Pleomorphomonas sp. T1.2MG-36: one gene and its partner. The protein of the gene in region 1 interacts with the protein of each later gene in a pairwise test. Links are inferred from orthologs where the notes say so. Each region holds a gene or a part of one and is shown in the gene's direction. Other genes may lie near its edges.

What was found.
Region 2: the proteins of QQZ18_RS17200 (region 1) and def interact in binary tests that used the Escherichia coli proteins (3 or more experiments, as listed by UniProt). The link is inferred for Pleomorphomonas sp. T1.2MG-36 from one-to-one orthologs.

What each region holds. Positions count from the first base shown.
Region 1 is NZ_CATNLY010000034.1:298,243-308,644, forward strand. What follows is about bases 2,346-5,207. They hold QQZ18_RS17200 (aspartate-semialdehyde dehydrogenase), read left to right. Parts: upstream 2,346-3,191; coding sequence 3,192-4,223; downstream 4,224-5,207. Other genes in these bases: QQZ18_RS17195 (methyl-accepting chemotaxis protein), read right to left, coding at 2,346-2,648; QQZ18_RS17205 (GNAT family N-acetyltransferase), read right to left, coding at 4,280-4,816; QQZ18_RS17210 (Bax inhibitor-1/YccA family protein), read right to left, coding at 4,951-5,207. Outside these bases: aconitate hydratase AcnA, read left to right, coding at 1-1,257; more of QQZ18_RS17195, read right to left, coding at 1,368-2,345; more of QQZ18_RS17210, read right to left, coding at 5,208-5,700; QQZ18_RS17215 (ABC transporter permease), read right to left, coding at 5,835-8,405; QQZ18_RS17220 (ABC transporter ATP-binding protein), read right to left, coding at 8,402-9,097; QQZ18_RS17225 (arylesterase), read left to right, coding at 9,216-9,845; QQZ18_RS17230 (DinB family protein), read left to right, coding at 9,982-10,402.
Region 2 is NZ_CATNLY010000023.1:593,105-603,602, forward strand. Bases 4,857-7,814 are described here. They hold def (peptide deformylase), read left to right. Parts: upstream 4,857-6,055; coding sequence 6,056-6,574; downstream 6,575-7,814. Other genes in these bases: QQZ18_RS14270 (2-hydroxyacid dehydrogenase), read right to left, coding at 4,932-5,936; fmt (methionyl-tRNA formyltransferase), read left to right, coding at 6,946-7,814. Also shown: QQZ18_RS14245 (EF-hand domain-containing protein), read left to right, coding at 78-632; QQZ18_RS14250 (ABC transporter ATP-binding protein), read right to left, coding at 685-1,755; QQZ18_RS14255 (ABC transporter permease), read right to left, coding at 1,793-2,575; QQZ18_RS14260 (ABC transporter permease), read right to left, coding at 2,572-3,453; QQZ18_RS14265 (ABC transporter substrate-binding protein), read right to left, coding at 3,558-4,661; more of fmt, read left to right, coding at 7,815-7,878; tRNA pseudouridine(38-40) synthase TruA, read left to right, coding at 7,884-8,621; QQZ18_RS14290 (glucan biosynthesis protein), read right to left, coding at 8,676-10,250; SF1B family DNA helicase RecD2, read left to right, coding at 10,381-10,498. UniProt on the Escherichia coli protein: Removes the formyl group from the N-terminal Met of newly synthesized proteins. Requires at least a dipeptide for an efficient rate of reaction. N-terminal L-methionine is a prerequisite for activity but the enzyme has broad specificity at other positions.

The sequences.
Region 1 (10,402 bases):
CTCAGCCAGTCCGGCTTGCAAAAGGATCTCGACGCGCTGGGCTTCAACCTCGTCGGCTTCGGCTGCACAACCTGTATCGGCAACTCCGGTCCGCTGCCGGAGCCGATCTCCAAGTCGATCAACGACAACGGCATCGTCGCCGCTGCCGTGCTCTCCGGCAACCGCAACTTCGAGGGCCGCGTCAGCCCCGACGTGCAGGCCAACTATCTCGCCTCGCCGCCGTTGGTCGTCGCCTACGCGCTGGCCGGCAGCGTGCAGAAGGACCTGTCGACCGAGCCGCTGGGCTTCGGTTCCGATGGCGAGCCGGTCTATCTCCGGGACGTCTGGCCGTCGAACAAAGAGGTGAACGAGACCATCTCCACCTTCATCACCGCCGGCATGTTCAAGGAGAAATACGCCGACGTCTTCAAGGGCGACGAGCGGTGGCGCGCCGTCGAGGCGGGGATCGGCCAGACCTACGGCTGGAACATCGGCTCGACCTACGTGCAGAACCCGCCCTACTTCGCCGGCATGACCATGACGCCGCCGCCGGTCACCGACATCGTCGGTGCCCGCATCCTCGGCCTGTTCGGCGACAAGATCACCACCGACCACATCTCCCCGGCCGGTTCGATCAAGGTCGCGAGCCCGGCCGGCCAGTATCTCACCGGCCATCAGGTGCGCCCGGCCGACTTCAACCAGTACGGAACGCGACGCGGCAACCATGAAGTGATGATGCGCGGCACCTTCGCCAACATCCGCATCAAGAACAACATGGTGAAGGACGATGCCGGTAACGTGGTCGAGGGTGGCTGGACGATCCATCATCCCTCGGGCGACCGGATGTACATCTACGACGCCGCCATGCGTTACAAGGACGAGGGCGTGCCGCTGGTCGTCTTCGCCGGCGTCGAATACGGCAACGGTTCGTCGCGCGACTGGGCGGCCAAGGGTACCAATCTCCTGGGCGTCAAGGCGGTGATCGCCGAGAGCTTCGAGCGTATCCATCGCTCGAATCTGGTCGGCATGGGCATCGTTCCGCTGACCTTCGAGGAAGGGACGAACTGGCAGAGCCTCGGCCTCGTCGGCAACGAGACGGTGACCATCGAAGGCATCGCCAGCGTCAAGCCGCGCCAGACTCTGACGGCGAAGATCGTCCGGGCCGACGGCGCGGAAATCGACGTGCCGCTGCTCTGCCGCATCGATACGCTTGATGAGCTGGACTACTACCGCAACGGCGGCATCCTGCAATACGTGCTGCGACAGCTCGCCGCCTGACGAGGAAAGTGCGGCCGGCTTCGCCAGGCAGACCGCACTTATCGCAAGCCAACAGAAAAGGCCCGTCTTTCAAGATGGGCCTTTTTCCATTCCGATACTGTGCCGTTTGCCTAAGCCCGCTTCACGCCCTGCAGGAAGCGGTCGACGGTAGAGCGCAGGCCACCCGCCTCGCCGGACAGCGCCTTGGCCGACGTCAGCACCGCTTCGGCCGCCTTGCGCGTCTCCACCGACGCATGGGCGACGCCGCCGGTGTTGATCGAAACCTTCTGGCTTGCCACCGAGGCCTGCTGGATGTTGCTGGCAATGGCCGCTGTGGCGCGTGACTGCTGTTCCACCGCCGCGGCGATGGCGCCGGCGATCTCGTTGATCTCGCCGATGCGCGTGGCGATACCACCGATTGCCCCCACGGCCTGCGTGGTCGCGGCCTGGACGGCGCCGATCTGTGCGCCGATCTCGTCGGTGGCACGCGTCGTCTGGTTGGCGAGCGCCTTCACTTCCTGAGCGACGACCGCGAAACCGCGCCCGGCTTCGCCGGCCCTCGCCGCCTCGATTGTGGCGTTGAGGGCGAGAAGGTTGGTCTGGCTGGCGATGCCGTTGATGAGGCTGATCACCTCGCCGATCTTGGCCGAGCTTTCGGCAAGCCCCTTGACGATGTCGTTGGTGTGGCGCGCCTCCTCGTTGGCGGCGCTGGAGATGCTGCTCGACTGATGGACCTGGCGGCCGATCTCGGCGATCGACGCGGACAGCTCTCCCGCCGATTCCGCGACGATGCCGACGGCGGCCGACACCTGCTCGGACGCAGCGGTCAGTTCGGTAAGCTGGCGGTTGGTCAGGTCGGCCGAGCCGGACATCGCCTGGGACGACGATTCGAGCTGGTCGGCAACATGCCCCACCGTGCCCAGCGCCGAGGAGACGTTGCGATCGAACTCGGAGGTGAGCTCTTGAAGAACCGAGGCCTTGGCGCTTCGCGCTTCCTCCTCCCGCCGCGCCTCCCGCTCGCGCAGGGCGTCCGAGAGATCGGCGAGATTGGTGAGAACCACCGGCCGCCCCTCGACCTTTGACAGGATCAGGGTGACGAGAACGGGAAAGTCGCTGCCATCGGCTCGCCGATGCATCCACTCGAAGCGCTTGTGACCCGTGGCCATGGCCTCCCGGATCATCGCCTCGGACTTGGTGCCTGATGGCTGACCATCGGGCTGGGTGGGAGGCGAAAGCGCCGCCGGCGTACTGGCGGTCAAGGCGGCTTTCGAAGACGAGCCGAACATTTTCACCGCTGCGGCATTGCACTCGATGAACTTGCCGTCGGCGATGACCAGAACGGCATCGGGTGTACTATCGAAGAAATTGATCTTGATCTTCTCGGAGGAAGACTTGCGTCCGAACAGCGACATGCTCGCCTCGCCTTGAAATCACGGCTCCCACAGACGGGAATTGTCGCAAGGTCTACAACCAAGCGGTAAAAGATTGATTGTTTTGCGGAGACCCATGCATCTATTCCGAGTAAGGAATAACACGCACACACCGGAGATCGGCTCGCCGAGGCGGAAACATGATCCTTCGCCAGCCAAATGCGCGGGGGGAGCGGGCACCAAGGCGCCCACCCCGATTCGTCTTGACCAGCCCTGCCCTTTCAGCCATAAAGCCCAGCATTCGAGAGAGGAATGGTCCATGTCGTTCGCGAGTGGTTCCCGTCAGGCTGTCTTCGCGCTGGGTTTCGCCCCGGCCGGACGTGCCATGACGAAAACGGCGACGACGAAAACGACCACGACGTGATCGACGCTTCCTCGCCCCGTACCGTCCTCCTCGGGGTCAGAGGAGGCGGTTGGTGGCCTCCTCGAACGTCTCCCTGACAGACTGAAGAGCGACCGGCCGCCAAGCAAGGCGGGGGACGACTGTTACGGCGCAACGCCACACTTTCAGAAGGTCAGTCCAACATGGGTTACAAGGTCGCTGTGGTCGGTGCCACCGGAAACGTGGGCCGCGAAATGCTTTCGATCCTCTCCGAGCGCGGCTTCCCCGCCGATGAGGTGATTGCCGTCGCCTCGCGCCGGAGCCAGGGCACCGAGGTATCGTTCGGCGACAAGACGCTGAAGGTGCAGGCGCTGGAGCACGTCGACTTCTCTGACATCGACATCTGCGTCATGTCGGCCGGCGGCTCGATCTCCAAGGAGTGGTCGCCGAAGATCGGTGCGCAGAAGTGCGTCGTGATCGATAACTCCTCGGCCTGGCGTTATGACGAGGATGTGCCGCTGGTCGTTCCCGAGGTGAACGCCGATGCCGTCGCCGGCTTCACCAAGAAATACATCATCGCCAATCCCAACTGCTCCACCGCCCAGCTCGTCGTGGCGCTGAAGCCGCTGCACGACAAGGCCCACATCAAGCGCGTGGTCGTGTCGACCTACCAGTCGGTGTCCGGCGCCGGCAAGGACGCGATGGACGAACTGTTCACCCAGACCCGCGCCATCTTCGTCTCCGACCCGGTCGAAGCCAAGAAGTTCCCCAAGCGCATCGCCTTCAACCTCATTCCGCACATCGACGTCTTCATGGAAGACGGCTTCACCAAGGAAGAGTGGAAGATGACGGCGGAGACCAAGAAGATCCTCGATCCGAAGATCAAGCTGACCGCCACCTGCGTGCGCGTTCCGGTGTTCGTCTCCCATTCGGAAGTGGTCAACATCGAGTTCGACAACCCGATCACCGCCGACGAGGCCCGCTCGATCCTGCGCGAGGCGCCCGGCTGCCTCGTCATCGACAAGCACGAGCCCGGCGGCTACATCACCCCGTATGAGGCGGCCGGCGAAGACGCCACCTACATCTCCCGCATCCGCGAGGACATCACGGTGGAGAACGGCCTGACCATGTGGGTGGTTTCCGACAACCTCCGCAAGGGTGCCGCGCTCAACGCCGTCCAGATCGCCGAAGTGCTGATCAACCGCGGCCTCTTGAAGCCCAAGAAGGCCGCCTGAGCAAACCGCATGCTTTCGGCCGCCGCGACCCGTTCGCGGCGGCTTTTTTGTTGCGATCAGCTTCGCGAGAGCTCGCCGGGCGCCGAAGTCTCGCCGTCACCGAGCGCTCTCTGCATCAGGACCTGGTCGAGCCAGCGGTCGAACTTGTAGCCGAGGGCTGGCGCGACGCCGACCAGCGTGAAGCCCAAGGCGGCGTGCAGCTTGCGCGAGCCGACATTGCCGCTGTCGCCGATCACCGCCACCATCTGCCGGAAACCGCGCCGGGCACAATCATCGATCAGGGCCTGAAGAAGGCGCTTGCCGATACCCTGCCCTTGCCGGGCCGGATCGATATAGATCGAGTTCTCGACCGTGTAACGGTAGGCAAGACGCGGCCGATAGGCGCTGACATAGGCATAGCCGGCAAGACCGCCGCCCATCTCGGCGATCAGGTAGGGATAGCCACCGCCGGTGATGGTCTCGAAGCGCTTCAGCATCTCCGCCTCGGTCGGCGGTTCGAGTTCCCATGAAGCGGTGCCGGTTCGAACGGCGTCCTGATAGATGGCGGCAATCGCCGGGATGTCACTGGCGCGGGCGGGACGAATGGTCAGCATGGGTCGGATCCGGAGGGATAGTGGCGCGGCAGTGCGCCCGCGCCCTAGATCGCATGCCCATCGCCCGGCCTCAAACGAAAACAGCGCCGGGGATGAACCCGGCGCCGCGTTTCCGATGGGACGTCCTGTTGTCGTCAGCGACGGTCGCCGATCAGGCGAAGCAGCATGATGAACAGGTTGATGAAGTCCATGTAGAGGTTGAGGGCGCCCATGATGGCCTTGCGGCCGCTGGTCGTCCTATCGTCGCCCTCGAAGTACATTTCCTTGATGGTCTGCGTGTCGTAAGCGGTCAGGCCGGCGAAGATGCCGACGCCGAGCACCGAGATGGCGAACTCCATCGCGGACGACTGCATGAAGATGTTGACCAGCGAGGCGATGATCAGGCCGAACAGCCCCATGATCAGGAACGAGCCCATGGCGCTGAGATTGCGCTTGGTCGTGTAACCATAGAGGCTGAGGGCGGCGAAGGCGGCCGCGGAGATGAAGAACACCTGCGTGATCGACTGCTGGGTGTAGACCAGGAAGATCGAGGACAGCGACAGGCCCATCAGCGCCGCGAAGGCCCAGAACAGGCCCTGCGCCACCGGCATCGACAGCTTCTGGATGCCGAAGGAGAAGACGAGCACCAGGCCGATCGGGGCCAGCATCACCAGCCACTGCAACGGGCTCGTGTACAGCGCCGCGCCGAAGGAGGTGAGGGTGATCGGATCCCAGCTCGCCACGGAGGCATTGGCGGCAAGCGCCGCAACGCCGCCGGTCACGGCGAGGCCGATGGCCATATAGTTGTAGACCGACAGCATGTAGCTGCGGAGACCCTGATCGATCTCCGCGGAATAGGCCCGGGAACCGTAGCCCGAGGGGATGTTGCGTTCAGGGAATGCCATTGGGGCGTCGATCCTTCTCTGGAAATGCGGATTCGCGGGGGAAGCGAGCCTCCCCTGCTCGAAAAGACAATATGGGCGTACCCCGATGAAAGCTCAAGGGCACGCACGGCGAGTCCGTCAAACATGACGAAGATTTAAAGATTCCGCAGAACGGGCGCCGCCTTGGCCGAAAGTGCCCTGAATGTTCCCAGAAGACCGAGGCCTATGGTCAGGAAAAGCGCCACGGCCACGGCACCGATGGCAACCCATGGATCGAGGTCGACCGGCACGTCCATGATGCCGCGAAGAACGCCCCAGGCAGCCACCGTGCCGGCAACCAAGGCGAAGACGGCGGTGAGGAAGCCGAGCGCCGCGTATTCCAGCGCGAAGGCGAGAAGGACGCGCGCGCGCGTCGCGCCGAAGGTCTTGAGCAACACGGCGTCGTAGACGCGCTGGCGGTGACCGGAGGCGAGCGCCCCGGCCAGGACCAGCACCGAGGCGGCGAGCGCGATGGAGGCGGCGGCACGGATGGCCAGCGTCAGCGAACCGACCAGATCGTTGACCGTGGCGAGCACGTCCTTGACGCGAACCATGGTGGCCGTCGGGAAGGCGGCGACCACCGCCCGGATCAACCGCCCCTCGTTGCCACGGTCGATGGCCGCGTCGCCGCTCGGCGGCAGAGCCGCCGTCGATAGCACCGAGTACGGTGCGCCGGCGAAAGTGTTGGGCGAGAACACCATCACGAAGTTGATGGAAAGCGACTGCCATTCGACCTTGCGCGTGCTGGCCACCTTGGCGGTGATCTCGCGGCCGAGCACGTTGACGGTCACAGTGTCGCCAATCGACAGACCGAACTCGCGCGCCAACGTGTCCTCGAAGGAGACAAGCGGCTCGCCCTTGTAATCGCGAGGCCACCAGGCGCCGGACGCGAGCGTCGAGTTGGCCGGCGGCTCGGCCGACAATGTGATGCCGCGATCTCCGGACAGCGCCCAGCGCGCGCTTTCGGGCGCATCGATCTTGTCGACCGGCGTTCCCTTCAGCGCGGTGATGCGTCCGCGCAGCATCGGCACAGTCTCGAGCGTGGTGCCCGGCACCGTGGTCTCGATCAGGCGCGAGAAGGCGTCGAGATCGTTCGAACGGATGTCGAGCGCGAAGAAGGTGGGCGCCTTCTCCGGCAACGTGGACGTGAGCTGCCGCCTGAGCCCGGTGTCGATCAAGGCGAGCGTCACCATCAGCGTCAGCCCGAGGCCGAGTGACAGCACCACCGACAGCGTCAGGCCGCCGCGCCTGTGGATGTTGCGCAGCGCCAGTCGGAACTCCGCCGAACCTACCGCCGGCAACCGGCCGGCAAGGCGACGGATCAGGCCGGCCACGCCGGTGAGCACGATGAAGATCGCCGCCATCGACAGGACGAAGATCACCGCCACGAAGCGATCGGCCGCAGAGACGATGGCAAGCGCGGCGAGAAGCAGGACTGCGACCGTGGTCGCCAGAACATAGACGCGGCGCGGCAGCCGCCGCTCCGGCGCCACCTTTTCGCGAAACAGCGCGCTGACCGGCACGTCGTGCGCCCGGCCGAGCGACCAGATGGCGAAGGCGAAGGCGGTTAGAAAACCATAGGCGGCGGCAAGCAGCAGCTCGCCGGGATAGACGCCAATCTCGATCGGCAGTTCCAGCGCCGCGGCGATCAGCCCACCGGCGAAGAAGGGGGGCACGAGCCCCAGGGCCAGCCCCAGCACCACGCCGATGCCGGCGATGACGCCGATCTCGATCAGGTAGATGGCGACCACGAAGCCGCCCGGCGCACCCACAGCCTTCAGCGTGGCGATGGTATCGCGCTTGCGCTCGATGAACGCCTTCACCGCATTGGTGACGCCGACGCCACCGACGATCAGCGCGGTCAGCCCGACCAGCGTCAGGAACTGCGAGAAGCGGTCGACGTTGCGCTCAAGACCAGGCGCCGCGTCGAGCCGGGAGGAAACGGTCCGGCCGCTGTCGGACTGGGCCGCCTTGATCTCGGCCGCGACAGCGGCGACGGCATCGTCCGTCGTCCCATCGGGCAGTGCGAGGCGAACGGTGTTGGCAACGAGGCTGCCCGGCTGGACGATGTCGGTCGCCACGAGCGCCTCCCGGCTCATCATCACGCGTGGCCCATAGGCGACACCGGTGCCAACCTGATCCGGTTCCTTTTCGATCAGCCCCCGCACCTCGGCGGTCGCGCGACCGATGGCGATGCGGTCGCCGACCTTCACGTCGAGACGGTCGGCAAGGATCGGCTCGATGACGACGCCAATCGATCCGTCCGCCGCTGGCGCCAGGGCGTCGGCAAGCCGGCCGCCGCCCTCAAGGCGGAATTCTCCCGCGAGCGGATAGGCGCCGTCGACCGCCTTGATGCGGGCAAGCGCTTGCGCCTCACCGTCGATCCGCCGCGCCATCGAGTTGACCAGCGTCACCGTCGACAGCCGCCCGCGAGCACCAAGCGTCGAGACGACCGCCTCGGGCGGAACCTCGCCGCCAAAGCGGACGGCGATGTCGCCACCGAGAATTTCCCGCCCCTGCAGGGAGATGCCTTCGATGATCGCCCGGCTGGTCGAGCCGACGGCCGCGATGGCGGCGACACCGAGCGCGATGGCCGCGATGAAGATACGAAAGCCCGACAGACCGCCGCGCGCTTCACGGGTGGCGAGGCGAACGGCAACCCTCCAGCCCGGCGAGCGGCCGCTCACGGCGTCACCCCCGCCCTGATGTCCTCGACGATTTCGCCCGAGCGCATGACGATGCGACGGTCGCAGGCGTCGGCGAGCGCACGATCGTGCGTGACCAGCACCAGCGTCGCGCCTCGTCGGGCTCGTGCCTCGAACATCAAGCGAATGATGTCGCGGCCGGTATCGGCGTCGAGATTGCCGGTCGGTTCGTCGGCGATCAGGATCGACGGCTCGGGTGCCAGAGCCCGGGCGATGGCCACGCGCTGCTGCTCGCCGCCGGACAGTTCCGCCGGGTGATGGTCGAGCCTGTGTCCGAGGCCGACCGCTTCGAGTTCGACCCGCGCCCGCTCGAAGGCGTCGCGCCGGCCGCTCAGTTCCAGCGGCACCGCCACGTTCTCCAGCGCCGTCATGGTCGGCATCAGATGGAAAGACTGGAAGACGATGCCAACGGAACGCCCCCGGAACCGGGCGAGAGCGTCCTCGTTCATGCGATCGAGCCGCTCGTTGCCCACCGATACGGTGCCGCCATCCACGCGTTCGAGACCGGCAAGAACCATCAGCAGCGTCGACTTGCCCGAACCGGATGGGCCGACGATGCCGACGCTGGTGCCTGCGTCGACGGAAAACGACAGACCCTTCAGGATGTGAACGCGGGCAGCACCGCTGCCAAGACTGAGATCGACCTGGGAGAGAGCAATGGCAGGATCTGGCAAGGGCGAGCTTTCGGTTCCGGCGGTTCAGACAGTCGTGAAATCGGCAGGGCTTGCCGAAGAAAGCCCGAGCCTGTCATATGGTCGGCCCAGAAACCATTGCAAGCCGGGTCAAAAGGCCGTGAGACATCGCATATTCGTGTTCGTTCTCGCCCTCTTCGCCGGTCTTGCCGGCGCGGAGGCCAAACCCATGCGTATCGTCGCGCTCGGCGACAGTCTGACCGCCGGCTATGGCGTTCTCGCCCAGGACGCGTTCCCCGACCGGCTGGAAGCGGCGCTCGTCAAGCGCGGCCATGACGTCGAGATCGTCAACGCCGGCGTCTCCGGAGATACGGTGGCCGATGGCCTTGCCCGTCTTGACTGGGCGCTGGCCGACGGCGCCGACGGCATCATCGTCGAACTCGGCGCCAACGACATGTTGCGCGGCCAGGATCCGGCGCTCGTCCGCGAAAGCCTCGACGAACTGCTGTCCCGCCTCGCCGAAACCGGAGCCCCGGTGCTTCTCGCCGGCATGCGGGCGGCGCCCAACCTCGGCGCGGATTACGGCGCCCGGTACGATCCGATCTTTCCCGACCTCGCCAAGAAGCACGACACCCTGCTCTATCCCTTCTTCCTCGACGGGGTCGCCGGTGACGCCAGCCTCAATCAGGCCGACCACATGCACCCGAACGCCGCGGGCGTCGAAATCATCGTCGAGCGCATCCTGCCGTCCGTCGAAGCGTTGATCGAACGGATCAAAAGCAAAAGCTAGCGTAGCGGAATCGAGGACTGGGACCGGATCGGCAAGGCTCGGTCCCGTCCTGCGGTTTCTCGTATCGCTGGAGAAGCACTAGCCACGGAGGTCGCGCAAAGGCATCCTGGCAAGACCGCGGTTGGGGAGAACCATCGTGAGCAGCCTCGATCATTTCCGCCTGATGGCGCCTTACAATGCCTGGATGAACACCAAGGTCTACTCCGCCGCCGAGCGGCTGACGGCGAGCGAACTGTCCCGCGACCGCGGCGCCTTCTTCGGCTCCATCCTGGGCACGCTCAACCACCTCGTTGCCGCCGATCTCATCTGGTTCGGCCGGCTGGCCGCCCATCCTCCCTTTTCCGGGCGCATCGATCTGACCGGCCTGCCGCGTCCGACCAGTGTCAGCTTCGTCGTATCGGACGATCTTTCCCATCTTCGGCCGACCCGCGAGCGGATCGACCGCATGATCGTCGGGTTCGTGGACGGGCTGACGGATGCCGATCTCGCCGGGGCATTCGCCTACAGCCGGACGGATGGAACGCAACGGCGCAAGCTGCTGTCGTCGGTGCTGTCGC
Region 2 (10,498 bases), on another replicon or contig:
CCCTATGTTGCCACTGCCGCCAACGGGAACCCCCTTTTCAAGCCGTAGGCGGTACGGACAGACAAGGAGAAGCTCCCGTGAAAGCGCTCACACTCGCCACGATTTCCACTCTTTCGGTCATTGCCATCGGCACCGTCGCCTTCGCCGCCGGCCCCGGCATGGGACCGATGGGATACGGCCCGTCAGGCGGACCGATGAAAGTCTTCACCGCGGCCGACACCAACAAGGATGGCAAGGTCGACGCCGCCGAGCTGACTGCCTATCGCGACAAGATGTTCGCGGAGGCCAACAGCGACGGCAAGGACGGCATTACCATTCAGGAGTTCGAGCCCTGGTTCTGGAAGCAACATCGGGAAATGATGGTGCGCGCCTTCCAGCGGCTCGACGCCGACGGTGACGGTCAGATCACCAAGGCCGAGGCCGATGCGGCCGCCGAGCAGATGCTGAACCGCTTCGACCGCAACAAGGACGGTGTCCTCTCGGCCGAAGACCGGCCGAACCGCGATGGCTGGGGCCGTGATGGCAAGCACGGCCGCCATCATGGTCCGGGCATGATGAAGAACTGGATGGGCCAGGGCCCCGGCCCGGCGCAGGACGCGCCCGCCGACGAGACGCCCGATCCCGCCAACTGATCCTGAACCCCGCAAGACCATCGCCGCCCTCCCTCCGGAGGGCGGCTTTGCTTTATTGCGCGCGATCGATGATCAGCAGATCGTCCTTTTTGAAGAAAACCGTCGCCGCCGATCCGACCTTCGGCAACTCGAGTGCCGGATCGTTGAAGATGTCGAGCGACACCCTGGCCTCGCGAAGCCGGACGCGGACGCGTATCACCGCGCCAAGGAAGGACACCTCCTCGACGGTTCCGGCAAGGGCATTGCGATCGCTCTCGCCGTCGCCGCCGAGCGACAGTGCCTCGGGCCTCAGCGCCACGGTCGCCTCGTCGGCGATGCCAAAGGCGGAAATGTCGCGCGCCGTCACCACCGGCTGGCCGTCGATCGACACACGCCCGGTCGCCGGATCGACAACACGCGCCTCGAACAGATTGAGCGTGCCGACGAAACTCGCCACGAAACGCGTCGTCGGGTTGTTGTATATTTCCGAAGGCGTCCCGACCTGATCGGCCCGACCTTCGTTCATCACCACGATGCGGTCGGAGATGGACAGCGCCTCTTCCTGGTCGTGCGTGACGAACACGGTGGTGATGCCCAGTTCGCGCTGGAGAGCCCGAATCTCCTCGCGCAGGGATACGCGGATCTTGGCGTCGAGCGCTGACAAGGGCTCGTCGAGCAGCAACACCTGCGGTTTGATCGCCAGCGCGCGAGCGAGCGCCACGCGCTGCTGCTGGCCGCCGGATAGCTGGTAGGGGTAGCGATCGCCGAGGTCCGGCAACTTGATGAGTTCCAGCATCTCGGCAACGCGCGCGTCGATCTCGCCCTTGTCCTTGCCGGCAATCTTCAGCCCGAAGCCGATGTTGCCGGCCACCGTCAGGTTGGGAAACAGCGCGTAGGCCTGAAACACCATGCCGACATTGCGTTTGGCCGGCGGCAGGTTCGTCATCTCCAGCCCGCCGACATGGATCGATCCCGACGTGACGGTCTCGAAGCCGGCGATCATTCTGAGAATCGTGGTCTTGCCGCAGCCCGACGGGCCGAGGAAGGAGATAAACTCGCCCTTCTCGATGGAAAGGCTGAAGTCGTGGACCACGGTGTTCGGACCGAAGGACTTCCTGAGGTGGCTGATTTCGATGAAGGACATCGGGCGTTCCGTGGAGTGCGGCGGTTGGGGCGCCGGGTCAGGGGCGGGCAGCAACGGCGTTGCGGGAGATGACCTGGATGATCCCCATGCAGGCCCAGGTGATCATGAAGGCCATGACGGCCAGCGCCGCCGGCTCGTAGGCACGATTGGCGCCGATGAGCTGGAGGTAGGGACCGAAGGCCGGCCGGTTGAGCAGGCTGGCGAAGGTGAATTCGCCGATGACGATGGCAAAGGTCAGGAAGGCGCCCGACAGCATGGCCGACCGGATGTTGGGCAGGATGATGCGCCAGATGATGGTGCCCGACGATGCGCCGAGGCTCTCGGCCGCTTCGGTCAGCGTTCTGACGTCGATGGACCGGAGGCCCGTCTCGATGGAGCGGTACATGTAGGGCAGCGCCAGCGTCACGTAGCCGCAGGTCAGGAGAAAGTTGGTGCCGAGCGAGGAGTTGGTGAGCGGCAGGACGCTCGACGAGTTGTAGAGGCGCAGATAGCCGAAGACGATGACGATGGCCGGCACCACCAGCGGCAGCAGCGTCACGAACTCGACGAACGGCCTGAGCTTCCTGAGCCGCAGCTCGACGAAATAGGCCATCGGCACGATGATGGCCATGCCGAAGACAATGGTGACCACGGCAAGGCCGACCGAGAAGGTGAAGGACGACTGGAACTGCGGGTCGGCCAGCACCACCCTGTAGGCCTCGAAGCTGTAGACGCCCCTGAGCTTCCTCAACGAAAACTCGAAGGTGGCCGCGAGCGGGACCAGGAAATACAGCGTGCCGATCAGGATGGCGAGCCAGTGGCCGAGGCGGTCGCTCTTCATTTGAGCCACCTTTCACTGCGCACGCGCAGCAGGATGTAGCAGAGATTGGAAAGACCGGTGATGACGATCATGCCGAAGGCGATGGCATAGCCGAGGTTCTGGTCATGCAGCACGTCGCCGCGGATCTGCGCGTAGAGCAGGATGGTGACGATGTTGAGCGACGAGCCGGTCAGCGCATAGGCGGTGGCTATGGCGCCGAAGGCGTTGGCGAACAGAAGCAGCGTCGCACCGAGAAAGCTCGGCAGCAGAACCGGCCCGGCGATATGACGCCAATACTGCCAGTTGGACGCGCCGAGGATGGTGGCCGCCTCGCGCCATTCCTTCCGCAGCCCCTCGATGGCCGGGGTGACGATCAGCACCATCAGCGGGATCTGGAAATAGAGGTAGGTGAGCGTCAGCCCCCAGAAGGACAGGAGGTTGAAGCCCTGGGCGTAGATGTTGAGACCGAACACCGACGACAGGAACAACGTGACCAGACCCTGCCGGCCGAGCGTCGCCAGAAAGGCGAAGGCCAGCGGTACGCCGGCGAACTGCGATGCGACGCCGGAGAAGGTCATGATGGTTGGGCGGATCCAGCGCGGCAGGCCACCCGACACCGCCGCATAGGCGATGAAGGCACCGATCGCCGCGCCGATCACCGCCGAGGCGACCGACACCTTGATGGAGATCCAGTAGGACGACAGGATGGTCGGCGTCCACAGCTTGCCCAAGTTGGCGAAGGTGAAACTGCCTTCATTGTCCTGAAACGCGCCGACCACGAGAAACAGGGTCGGCAGGACCAGGAACAGCACGGCGAAGACCATGAAAGGCGTTACGCCGACGACGGCCCATGGAACGCGTGGGCGGGGGGAACTGGCAGACGAAGCACTGAAAGCCATGCTTTTTGCTATCCGGATCGGCGATCGCGGAAAACCGCCCTCCGACCATGGCCGGAGGGCGGTACCGGGAAGGGAGGCGGGCGGCCATGTGGCCGCTCCGGGCCTTACTTGACGTCGGCGCCGACGACGCTGTCCCAATTCTTGGTGATGGTTTCCTTATAGGCCGCCTGCTCGTCGAGCGTCGGGAAGATGGCGTTGGCATAGGCCTCGGCCGGCGGCAGCTTGTCGAGCAGCTCCTGCGGCACCTTGCCGTTCTTGGCGAGGTCGTTGAAGCGGATCGGATGGCAATAGCCCTTCAGCCAGCCGAGCTGACCTTCATCCGAGTAGAGATACTCCATCCACAGCTTGGCGGCATTCGGATGCGGCGCATAGGCCGAGATCGCCTGAACGTAGACACCGGCCAGCACGCCGGTCTTCGGCACAACGACGTCGATCGGCGGGTTGCCGGCGAGCGTGTCGCGCCAGGACAGAAGGTTGTAGTCCCAGGCGGCGACGATCGGCGTCGTGCCCTGCGCGAGGGAGGCCGACTTGCCGATCACCGGCACGAAGTTGCCCTTGGCGACGACATCCTTGAAGAGACCGAGGCCGGCCTCGCCAGCCTTGGCGACATCGCCACCGGCGGCCGACAGGCCTGCCGCGAAGACGGCCGAGATGGCCTGCGAGGAAGCGCGCGGATCGCCGGCCAGAGCCACGGCGTTGGCGAACTCCGGCTTCAGGAGGTCGGCCCAATCGGCCGGGCTGTCCTTGATGAGGTCCTTGTTGATGCCGAAGGACATCACGCCGTAGTAGTCGCCGTACCAGTAGCCCTCGGCGTCCTTGGCGCTGTCGGGGATGCTGTCCCAGGTCGCCACCTTGTAGGGCTGCAGAAGTCCCTCGGCCTTGGCGGACGGACCGAAGCTGAGACCGACGTCGATCACGTCAGGCGCCTGATCGCCGGTGTTGCCCTTGTTGGCCTTGATCGCCTCGATCTCGTCGCCGGAGCCGGCGTCGGGATTGAGCTCGTTGACCTCGAGACCATACTTGGCCTTGAAGCCCTCGATAACGGCACCGTAGCCGCACCAGTCGTGCGGCAGGGCGATGGTGGTCAGCTTGCCTTCGGCCTTCGCGGCAGCGACGAGTTCATCCAGCGACGCCGCGAACACGGGCGTGGAAACGCACAGAACGGCCTGCGCGGCGATGGTCGACGCGAGAAACAGTTTGAAAGACATGATGGTTCCCCTGTTGGCCGGACACTCCGGCACCCGGATTTCCCACTCTTCGGCAACGCCCCATACCCGCCTCCGCAAGGAAGCGGGCGAGGTTTGCGCGTTCTAGAAGGCGCTCCGATCCGGGATGCCGCGAGCGGTCTCAGAAAGGTTCGCCGTCTCCGCGTTCTTCGTTACCTGAGTTATATGACAGTTTGTTGTGCGTGCCGTCAATTCGCCCAGTCCATTCGGGACGTTGCGTTTTTCGCCGCCTAAGGGCTTTCGCCTTTGCGCTCAGTAGCCTTTGTCGCGATCGACAAGATGACGGAGGGGCCGCCCCGCCTCGTAAGCGGCGATCTCGCCGATTACATAGCGGCTGAGCGCCACCGGATCGCTCTCGGCGGCGACATGAGGCGTCATGAAAAGATTGGGCGCCTGCCAGAGCGGACTCTCGGCCGGCAATGGTTCGGTGGCGAAGACATCGAGGCTTGCGCCTTTCACGCGGCCGTCCAGCAGCGCTTCGACCAGGTCGGCCTCGACCAGTGACCGGCCGCGGCCGGCATTCAGAATGACCGGACCGCCGAGAGGGCCATCCTTGGCCAGCGCATCGATGACGGCGCCGTCGATCAGGTTCTCGGTCTCCGCCGTCAGCGGCAACAAGGACACGAGAATGTCCGTGCGAGCGAGGAAGGGCGCAAGTCCTTCCTCGCCATGGAAGCAATCGACACCTTCCATGCGCTTCTCGGTTCGGCTCCAGGCGGCGACCTGAAAGCCGAGCGCCAGGAGCGCCCGTGCGGCGTCCCGCCCGAGCTCGCCCAGCCCCATGATGCCGACGCGAACGGCACTGGCCGCCCACTGGCGGAGCGGCTTCCAACCGCCGGCCGCCTGTGCCGCCGCGTAATGGGCATGACGGCGGTGATGCAGGAGCACGTTGAGCACGACCCATTCGGTCATCCGCCCGGTCAGATCGGGGTCGACGATGCGAACGACCGGAAGGTTGGGGAGATCCGGATCGGTGGTGAGATGGTCGACGCCGGCCCCCAGCGAGAAGATCGCCTCGAGCTTGGGGAATGTTTTGAGATAGCCGGGCTCCGGCTTCCAGACGAGAGCGTAACGGACGCTGGCTGGGTTGAAATCGTCGCCCGGCAGCACCACCGCGCGATCGGGCGCAGCCTCCCGCAGGGCTTGGATCCAATGATCGGGCTTCCAGCCCCGAACGGCGACGAGAATGGTCATGGCGATTCCCGGATGGAGAAGATGCTCCACCTTGCCCGGCTTGAGAGCGGAAACGCAAGCCATGCCCATCCGCCGCCGACTGCATTGGCTTGCGCCGTTTCGCGTGAACGGCCCACAGTTCCCAGGACATGCCCGGATGGTCGCTATTGACGGCAATAGCTGCCATGCGTATCTGACTTTTCATGTCAACACGCCCCCTCGTTATCCTTCCCGCCCCGCAGCTTCGACTGACTTCGGCGCCCATCGCCCGCGTCGACGATGGCGTTCGCAAGCTTGCCGAAGACATGCTCGAAACCATGTACGCGGCGCCCGGCATCGGCCTTGCCGCCGTGCAGGTGGGCGAGATGAACCGCCTCATCACCATCGACGTCTCGCACGACGAGGACGCCAAGGAGCCGCGCGTCTTCATCAATCCGGAAATTCTCTGGAAATCCGAGGAGTTGTCGGTCTACGAGGAAGGTTGCCTGTCGATCCCCGACTACTATGAGGAAGTCGAGCGACCGGCCAAGATTCGCGTCCGTTACACCAACCTCGCCGGAGAGCCGGAGGAGGTGGAAGCTGACGGGCTGCTTGCCACCTGTCTGCAGCACGAGATCGACCATCTCGACGGCGTCTTGTTCATCGACCACATCTCCAAGCTGAAGCGCGACCGCGTCACCAAGAAGTTCGCCAAGGCGGCCAAGGAAAAGACGAGGATCTAGTTTTCCTGCGTCTTAAGGCCGCTTTCGGCTTTCTTCGCCTCAATCGCCGGCGGGCCTCCGGCCCTTGGCTTTCGCGCTCCGTGCGGGCGCCGCTTGGCGCCGGAAGCCGCTTTCGGCTTTGTTCGCCTCAATCGTTGGCGGCCTCCGGCCCTTGGCTTTCGCGCTCCGCGCGGGCGCCGCTTGGCGCCGGAACCCGCTTTCGGCTTTGTTCGCCTCAATCGCCGGCGGGCCTCCCGCCCTTGGCTTTCGCGCTCCGCGCGGGCGCCGCTTGGCGCCGGAAGCCGCTTTCGCGGCTTCACGCGGTTCCGATGCTTGACGCCGCCATCCGCATGGTATGAAACGCCGGGCAGAACAACTGCCGCAGGATCGCCATGCCGCTCAAGATCGTCTTCATGGGAACGCCCGATTTCTCGGTGCCGGTGCTCGACGCCGTCGTCGGGGCGGGACATGAGGTCATCGCCGCCTATACGCGTGCGCCGAAGCCGGCCGGACGCGGCATGGACCTTCGTCGCTCGCCGGTCCACGTCCGCGCCGATGCGCTGGGCATTCCGGTTCTGACGCCAAAGACACTGAGGACGGAGGAGGCGCAGGCGACCTTCGCCGCCCATGGCGCCGATGTCGCCGTTGTCGTCGCCTACGGCCTCATCCTGCCGAAGCCCGTGCTCGACGCCCCTCGCCTCCACTGTCTCAACCTGCATGCCTCGCTGCTGCCGCGTTGGCGCGGGGCTGCGCCGATCAACCGTGCCGTCATGGCCGGCGACGCGGAATCCGGCGTCATGGTGATGAAGATGGAGGAAGGGCTCGACACCGGCCCGGTGGCGCTGACCGCCCGCGTCGTCATCGGACCGAACATGACCGCCGGCGAGTTGCACGACGCACTGTCGCCGACGGGCGCCGCCTTGATGGCCGAGGCCCTCGGCAAAATCGAGGATGGATCGATATCCTTCGTTTCCCAAGGCGAGGACGGTGTCACCTACGCCGCGAAGATCACCAACGAGGAGACCCGCGTCGACTGGCACCTGACGGGCACTGTGGTGCATGATCACGTGCGCGGCCTTTCGCCCTTCCCCGGCGCCTGGTTCATGGCTGATCTCGGCAAGGGCGAGGAGCGGGTCAAGCTCCTCCGGGCCGAGCGGGCCGAGGGCTCCGGGTTACCCGGCTCCCTGCTGTCGGTCGAAGGGATGGTCGCCTGCGGCGAAGGCGCGGTGCGCCTCCTCACCGTGCAGCGGGCCGGTTCGAAGGCGATGTCCTTCGCCGACTTCGCACGCGGTGCCCGCCTGGGCACCGGCTTCCAGTTCGGCTGACCGATATGCCCCGTTACCGGATGCTCATCGAATATGACGGCACCGCTTTTTCCGGCTGGCAATCGCAGGCCGAAGGAACCGGCGTACAGGACTACCTGCAACGGGCGATCCAGGGGTTCACCGGCGAGAGGATCGTCCTCAAGGGCGCCGGCCGTACCGATGCCGGCGTTCACGCACTCGGCCAAGTCTGCCACTTCGACATCGGCAAGACGTTGCGCACCGATACCATCCGCGACGCCGGCAACGTTCACCTGAGGCCGCACGCCATCACCATCGTGTCAGCCGAAGAGGTGCCGGAGAGCTTCGACGCTCGTTTTTCGGCGGTGAGGCGTCACTATCGGTATCGTGTCTTCGCACGGCGGGCACCGCCGACGCTGGAGCGTCACCTCGTCTGGCACGTCCACGCGTCACTCGACGTCGAGCGCATGGCGGATGCCGCCAAGGTGCTGCTCGGTCGGCACGACTTCACCACCTTCCGCTCCTCGGACTGCCAGTCGAAGAGCCCGGTCAAGACGCTCGATCAGCTCGATGTGGTCGCGGTGGACGGCGAGATTCACTTCCTGGTCTCGGCGCGCTCATTCCTGCACAATCAGGTGCGGTCGATGGTCGGAGGGCTCCGGAAGGTCGGCGACGGTCGCTGGACGGCGGCCGATCTCAAGGCGTCGCTGGACGCCACCGATCGCAGCGCGTGCGCGCCGGTGGCTCCGCCCGAGGGGCTTTGCCTGATGCAGGTCGACTATTGAGAAAAGGGCGGGAAGTTTCCTCCCCGCCCCATCGAACTCAACCGCCCGCCCGGATCACTTCGGCCAGACGAACGTGGTCGGCAGATGCTGGTAAAGCCAGGTCTCGGTCAGCGTCTTGTCGCCGGCGCGAAGGTAGAGGCGCATGTCCACCGGGTTGGGGCCGTCGCCCTTGAAGTCGAACACGGCCCGCCAACGCGTGGTACCCACCACCGGCAGCGTGTAGACGCCCGAGATGGAGCCGGACGACGCGGAGACCACAGCCTCGACGCCCGACGACTGGTCATAGGTGCTGAGGTCGCCACCGTCGAAATCGATCACATATTTGACGACACCGGCGGGGCGGGTCTGACCGGGCACGCCGCCGAAGCCGAGACGCGTCGAGTAGACGCGGCCGACCGGCGCCGGGTTCGGCTCGTCGACGCCCCAGGTCAGGCGATAGTCGAAGGCGATCTCACTGCCCTTGATGGCCGGCGCCGCCGGCAGCCAGTAGGCAACGATGTTGTCGTGGATCTCGTCGTCGGTGGCAATCTCGACGAGTTGCACCGCGCCGTCGCCCCACTCGCCCTTCGGCTCGACCCATACCGTCGACCGCTTCTCGTAGAAGACGCCGTCGTCCTGATAGTCTTCGAAAGAGCGGTCGCGCTGACAGAGGCCGAAGCCCTTGACGTTCTTGTCGACGAATGTCGACGTCATCACGTTGATCGGGTTGTTGAGCGGCCGCCAGACTCGTTCGCCGGCACCGTTCCAGATCGATAGGCCATCCGAGTCGTGGATCTCCGGCCGCCAGTCGGGCGCCCGCTGACGATTGGTCTCGTCGTACCAGAACATGGAGGTCAGCGCCGCCACGCCGAAGCGGGCGATATCCTCGCGCGGGTAGAAGCGTACGGCCATGTCCATGACGACCGTGCGGTTCTCGTCGCGGCTGACATCCCAGCGAACGGCGCCCGAAACGCGCGGCCCCTCGAGGTCGGCATAGATGGCGAACTGGCCGTCCTTGGAGGCGCCGAAGTAGAAGTTGGTGAAGCGCGGGAACTCCTCGGGCGTCGGCATGGCGACGTCGATGGCCAGCGCGCGGGCGGACAGGCCGTACTGGTCGAGCGCACCCGACGAGCGGAAATAGGCGGCCCCGAGGAAGGCCAGCCAATCGCGCTGGCCGGTATCGTCCATGACGCGGAAGCCGGCGAACCCGATGTCGCCCGGCAGGCTGGCGGCCGGATTGCCCTCGGGAATGTCGAAATAGTCCGGCGAGTAGAGGACTTCCTGCGTCTTGTCGCCATCGACGAGATAGATGCCGACCGGCAGCTTGAAGTAACGGCCGAGGTGGAAGAAGCGAAGCGGCGCCTTGCCGCCGGCCGCCTGGACGGTGTGATCGTCCTTGAACTTGATCTGCCAATGCCTGTCGTAGTCGATGGCTTCCAGCGCCTCGAAGGCGCGCGGCACCTCCGGCACGTAGGCGGCGGCGGCCCGCTCCTTGGCGGCGGTCATCAACTTGCTGAAGGAAAAGGGCTTCGGCTTGCCGAGCCTGGTCGACGCCTCAACGGCGAGAGCCTCGGTTGCGGAAAGGCTCGGGACGAGCCCGAGAGCGGCCAGCATGGCCAGAAGGTCACGGCGGGTAAGCTCGGACGACATGAGAGGGACACACTCCGACGAAGAGTCGGCGCCAGCCATGCCGATCGTTATCGGAGCGCGGCGCGACGGGCGCATACATAGACCGATCAAGGCTCGACGAACAGTAGTGGAACACTGCATAACTGGTAGAATGATTGATGATTCCCGACCATCCGAGCGTTTGTTCGAGCGGCTCACCGGCACGGTCGAGCGCGTTACCTTCCACAACGAGGAAAACGGCTTCTCGGTGTTGAGGATACGCGTGCGCG